2 regions of the Bacillus pretiosus genome follow, and region 2 is predicted to be linked to the other one. Evidence: riboswitches for the same ligand, from Rfam matches in the RefSeq annotation. Region 2 holds a riboswitch; the other holds the start of a gene.

Evidence for each region. Region 2 has a riboswitch for magnesium ahead of ACU8YW_RS08005 (P-type ATPase actuator domain-containing protein). Riboswitches for the same ligand answer to the same signal wherever they lie in the genome.
Region 1: it holds a riboswitch for magnesium, as region 2 does, so the genes downstream of both, ACU8YW_RS27895 (FtsW/RodA/SpoVE family cell cycle protein) here and ACU8YW_RS08005 (P-type ATPase actuator domain-containing protein) in region 2, are expected to answer to the same signal.

The regions. Positions count from the first base shown of each region.
Region 1 covers NZ_JBRFUV010000002.1:130,893-134,092, reverse strand. Annotated here, with positions in the region: gene mgtE (magnesium transporter) at 1-763, opposite strand, end outside; M-box (ykoK) riboswitch at 1,040-1,207, opposite strand; M-box (ykoK) riboswitch at 1,729-1,905, shown strand; gene ACU8YW_RS27895 (FtsW/RodA/SpoVE family cell cycle protein) at 2,094-3,200, shown strand, end outside.
Region 2 covers NZ_CM129593.1:1,517,819-1,521,018, reverse strand. Annotated here, with positions in the region: gene ACU8YW_RS08010 (5'-3' exonuclease) at 1-583, opposite strand, end outside; gene ACU8YW_RS08005 (P-type ATPase actuator domain-containing protein) at 714-1,439, opposite strand; M-box (ykoK) riboswitch at 1,782-1,947, opposite strand; gene ACU8YW_RS08000 (DUF350 domain-containing protein) at 2,073-2,459, opposite strand; gene ACU8YW_RS07995 (glutathionylspermidine synthase family protein) at 2,456-3,200, opposite strand, start outside.

The sequences.
Region 1 (3,200 bases), on a different replicon from region 2:
ACTTTTGGATATCTTCTGTAGCCTCTGCTTCCATAACATTCATTACGTCATCAAATGTTATAATACCAATCATTTCATTATTTGCTGTTGTTACAGGTATTGCTGCTAAATTATAATTCAGTAGCTTTTTTACAACTTCTTGCTGATCAACCTCAGCAGGTACTGAAATCACCTCTCGAATCATGATATTGGATAATATCTCTTCATCTGCTGCTAGTAATAACTCATGAATGGAAACGATTCCCTTAAGATAACCATGACTATCAAGAACATAAATATAAGAAATTGATTCTACATTTTTAGAATGTTCCCTAATGTACTTCAATGTCATTTTTACTGACCAATTCCCTCTAACTGCAACAAAATCACTTGTGACAAGACTACCTGCTGTTTCAGGTTTGAAAGCCATTAATTTTTTCACATTATGCTTTGTAATTTTATTTAGATACGCCATTAATTTAGCTTGTTTTTCCGGATGAACCGCTAGAAGTAAATCTACTGTTTCATCAATCGGTTGTAAATTTAGTAACTTTTTAGCTTTGTTTTCAGATAAGTGAATTAAGATATTATATTTTTCTTCTGTACTCAAATGTTGTAGAATTTTTGAGCTTTTTAATACAGGAATCTTATCTAGTAATATGACTTGATCTTCTATTGAAAACCGTTTTATTTCTTGCGCAACATCATACGACGGATGACGTAAAACTTTATCTGCATCCAAATCATTTTGGGTTACAAGTAATTCATTTAATAATTTCTTCATGTTAACTCCTCCTCATATTGCTAAGGGAGACTCTAGAGTTTCATGAGTGGTTTTGTATTATTTTATCTGTCTAAAATTTTGATTAGAGCATTAATAGTTACATTGCAATCAATTTATTAAGAACTACCTCCTTTTTGAATATAGACAAGATAAAAATAAATAACATTAAACAAAAAAAAACCTTACTCAAAAAGGAGTAAAGGTTTTTTTACAATACAAATAAATGATTATTAAGACAGCTCTGCAATAATCCCAGAGGTGCCTTTCTATCAAATCGTATACCACTCCCTCGTTGAGTTTTAGCACTGTATAGCATAGGTTTTTATAACCAGCTACATTAAAAAGGGCCTTAATCCGACCGTTCCTGTTGACCCATTGGCGTCTCTCGACATTTTTGGGCAGCAGCGTTTCTCTATACAGGAGCCTCACCTAACAAAGATTATTGAATTACTTCAAAATTTAAACCAGAATTTAATATTTGTCAACTAACTTTCGATTTGATTCATAAAAAATTCTTTTTTAGAGAAATGTAATTAGATTCTATTACAAATTTGAAATTCAGCTTAAAAGATTTAAAATTTAAATACAATTAGTTCAAAAAAACGTTATAAAACATATGAAATTTCGTATAAGAAACTTATTGTTTATGATTAATTCGTGACTTTATAGCAGCAGTTACATCATTAGTCATACCGTACTTCAAAAGAACATTCTTCAAAAAATCTTATTTTATGATTAATATCTTCTTTACTGTTTATCAAATTTATATGGTTAAACTACTTAATCAAATTATACATTCCAAGTCGCAAATATGTATCTATATGAGACAATTAAATATAATTTCTCACATCATTTCTCAAAGATTTATAAAGCAATAAAGAATATAAAGTTAGCAATACGTTTACTTGACAAGCAAAAAAAAAGTATTTATGCTGGCTACACGAACAAACACATAAAATTTATATTGCTAAACCTGTTAGGTGAGGCTCCTATACAAACACAGGCTATTGCCCAAAAATGTCGAAAGACGCCAATGGGTAGAACAGGAATTGTCGGATTAAGGCTCTTCTTAAGATAGCTAAGTAATGAATTTCCATTACTTTACGTTGTATAGTGCCAAAGCTCTACTAGGGGGAGAAAAGCTTTATTTAGTCATGCCATTTTGAATCCTCCCTAGTATGTAACTAAGGGGGATTTTTGCGTAAGAAAACAGGGTGTAAGCGATAGAATCTCTCAAAACAAAAGTACTATTTAATACTTGTTGAGAACAAGATTCTATTCATTAGCAAATGTAATATTAAGTGTTAATGTAAATCAGGAGGATTTTAAAATGAAAAAAATAATAAAACTCGATTATCTATTGCTCCTCCCTCTATTCATAACATGTACTTTAGGTATTATCATGATGTATAGCGCTAGCTCCATTGTTGCTGTTCAACATTACGGTTATAACAGTAGGCATTTTGTTGATTCTCAATTAACAAAACTATTTTTAGGAACAATTGGGCTAATAGTTTGTGCTATTCTCCCATATGAAATATGGAAAAAACGAATAGTCTCAATCTGTATTATGATTGGAGGGATTTTTTTGTTAATTATGGTTTTATGGAAAGGAAAGGTGGTAAATAATGCTCAATCATGGATCTTTGGAATACAGCCAGCTGAATTTCTTAAATTAGGAACAATACTTGTAACAGCCCGTTTTTTTGCATTGCGACAAGGATTAGCTAAACAAATTTGGATTGGGGGCGGAAAACTTTTATTTTTTTTAGCTATAATTTTTTTCCTAATCTATAAACAGCCAAACTTAGGATCTGCACTTTTAATATTAGGTATAGTTTTTAGCATATTTCTTTGCTCGGGAATAAATATAAATCTATTAATTAAAAGAACTATAATAGGTGCTATTTTTTGGTTACCTATTTTATATTTTTTGATTCAATTTAGTTTGTCAGATGTTCAAAAGACACGTATTACTACAATTATCAATCCCTTTGTTGATGCACAAGGAAATGGATATCAACTTGTAAATTCTTTTATTGCCATTGGCTCAGGAGGAATTATTGGACGTGGATTTGGAAATAGCATTCAAAAAACAGGTTATCTCCCCGAACCACATACTGATTTTATAATGGCAATCGTTTCTGAAGAATTAGGATTCATTGGTGTATTCATTATAATGGCCGGAGTATTAGCTATAGTTCTTCGCTCACTAAAAATTGCACAGCTATGTGAAGATCCATTCGGAAGTTTTATAGCAATTGGTATAGGGTGTATGATTGGTTTGCAATCTGTTGTTAATTTAGGCGGTATTACGGGAATACTTCCTCTTACGGGTACCCCATTTCCATTTGTAAGTTTTGGTGGAAGTTCTTTAATGGTTAATTTAATAGCAATAGGAATATTACTTAATATTTCAATTTTCAATAAAATTAAG
Region 2 (3,200 bases):
CACCTGGGTAATTATCACTCGTATCTCCCATAAACGCTTTCGCATGCACGATTTGCCACGGCTCTACGCCTTTTTCTTCCATGATTTTCTCTGGTGTGTAATATTCGTAATTTCCAATTCCTTTGCGCAAGAGCATAACTGTAACGTTCTTATCAACAAGCTGAAGTAAATCCGTATCGCCTGTTAAAATATAAACTTCCGCTTCATTACAGTATTGTTTTGCAAGCGTACCAATACAATCATCCGCTTCATACCCTTTCATACCGATAACTGGAATAGACAATTTCGCAGTCATTTCTTGAACTAAATCAAATTGCGGAATTAATTCTTCAGGCGGCGCTACACGATTCGCTTTATAATTCGAGAACGATTCTGTTCTAAATGTCGTACTACCCATATCCCAGCATGTTACGATATGTGTCGGTTCAATTGCTTGCATAGCTGTTAATAAATGTTTCATATAACCATGAATCCCATTTGTAGGGGTACCATCTTGTCGTTTCATAAATTGTCCGTAGACACTTGTTGCGTAAAAAGCACGAAATAATAGTGCCATACCATCAACTAATAATACTTTTTTCATAATCCCTCTCCTACCAAAAAAATAATAACCCCACGTCATCACGTAAGGTTATATAAATAGATTACCATTCTACGTTTTTTCAACTTTGTCTATTATACATTGTTTTTGTATATTTAGCATCATTTACACATTAAGACGTTCTACTACAACAAGTATGAAGAATTCCTGTATACGTATTTTTCCCAGTCGAAACAACTACAGCCTTTGCATTTCCGCCAACAATATGAGTCCCTTTGAAACATACGTTTTCAAGTTCAAGTGGATTATAGTCTTTCATTCGTTTTAAAGGAATAAATCGTTTACGCTCAAGGTGATAGCAACTTTCAAATTTCTCAATACTTGCATCTTTTCCTGTTAGCACGGATTCATTTACTAATAAATCATTCGCGTAAATGATACGTACATCTGCTGGTACTGTATCACCTTCTGAAAGAAAAATCATATCCCCAGGAACAAGCTCTTGTACTGGCACATTCATCATTTTTAATTCACCGTTTAAACCTGTTACACTAGAACATTCTACTCGAGACACAGTAATTTTCTCACATTGTAATCCATCACGCACATGTTGTTTTGAAAAACCTGGAATCATTCCACTTAGCTTCATCATTACTTCCGCAATACGCGCTCTTTTTGAAATTAATTCGTTTCGGCCGTATACTTGAATGCGTTTTTGTGCCTCTTTCATAGATAATCCGTCTCTTGTTGTTTTAAAATACGCAAATACAGATTTTACATCTCTCGTTGCGATTTCAATTAATAAATCTTTATTTTTTTGAAGCATTGTTTGTTCTTTCATTGATTTTTTACTTAATTTATATGACGTGTTACCCACAGTTTTGTTTGCATATAACATATTATCGTCTCCTCCTGTACAACATAGGAAGAAACGCTTTGTTTCTCAATTTATCCACTTTACCGTAACAGTGTTTAGCGCTTAAACATGCATATAAACGCTACATTATGATAAATATAGAGGGAGGAACAAGTCGTTTCCTGCCTACATCATATATTTTTGATTTGAAGTATATGGGTAACGGAACCGAGTCAGAATTTGACATGCTCCTCACCTCCTCGTTTAATTTTATAGTTTATACTATGAAGTTACTCATAGATTTGTAACAAAAAGACCCTTACTCCGAAAAGAGTAAAGGTCATGGCATACACAAATAAACGATTCCTAAACAATTAGAAATCTACGGACCTCTCCCTCACCGAGTTTTAGCACTGTATAGCATAGGTACATTACCAGCTACGTTAAGAAAAACCTTAATTCGATCATTCCTGTTGACCCATTGGCGTCTCTCGACATTTTTGGGCAGTAGCATTTCTCTATACAGGAGCCTCACCTAACAGAGACTTATTTTTATTACATAGAAAATGTTACTCTTATTTAAAATAGATGTCAACAGTAGCCTACAATTTTTTCGAAAGGTATGGCGAACTAACGTATATAAAATAAAAACCTTTACGTCTAAACGTAAAGGTTTTAATAAGTTATACAACCAGCAATTACAATCCCAATGGAAAGCGATAAAAACATAAGAAAAAGACCGACTGCTTGATTATCTTCTTCAAGACTTTTGTTTATATTAAAGCGTGGTGTAAGCCACTCAGCTAAATAAAAGACGATAATTTGAGCCAAAATCCCAACGGCTCCCCACGAAACCATATCAAGAAGTGAAATGGAATTAGCTGCTGTCGAATATAAAACAATAGCTAACCCAAGTAATCGTCCTCCAAGTACATAGCTTACCGCCTTATTCCCTTGGGCCATTAACTTAAATTCTTTTACTTTCGTTGTCACTTCCATGAGGAACAGACCAATGCATAAAAGGCCCAGTGTTACTGCTAAATATAATAAAAAATTAATCATATACTTTCCTCCTTTTTTATACCTACCGGTAAATAGTACGATTCATTCCCCGTAATTTTTTCCCCAGCGCGAATACCGATACTACTCGCTTTTCCAGCAATTAAAAACGAACCAAACACATACGACAGTTTCTCCATCCCTTCCTCTGTTTCCAAAGATACGACTGGAAGTTCTGTATACTTTTGAAATATCGGCAGTGACGCTTTATACGTTTGGTGTGCATTTTGAATCATAATATTTTCGTCCTTATCGCGAACGGTAATTGTGTCTCCTTCTCTACCAAATGAAGGTTTTTGAACGAAAGAACCTTTTCCCAAAAATAAATCTCGTTCTAAATATGTAGGTAACATATATTCTTTAATCCACTGTTGTTCCTCATTTGTATAAAAGGCCTTTTCTTCTGCTAACCCCCAAATCAGACACTGAATTGATTTTGGCTGAAGTAAAAATGCTGACAAAGGATTTATTATAAAAAGCTTTCCGGCTTTTACAAGTTGCAACAGTTCCACACCTACGAAGTCTCCTGTTTCAGGATCTTGATCCTCAATTAAATCTTCTATCGGATATGTTTGGCGATATAAAATATCAATCTGTACTCCATCCCTATCCACTAAAGCATCTTTTGTAATTCTAAGTTCTGACATTGGCACTACTTTATTTTCAACATGGCATAACTGACTCAAATACATAGTCGTATTCCAATCCTCAATATGTTCATGATGTGCTGTAAAAACAACATTT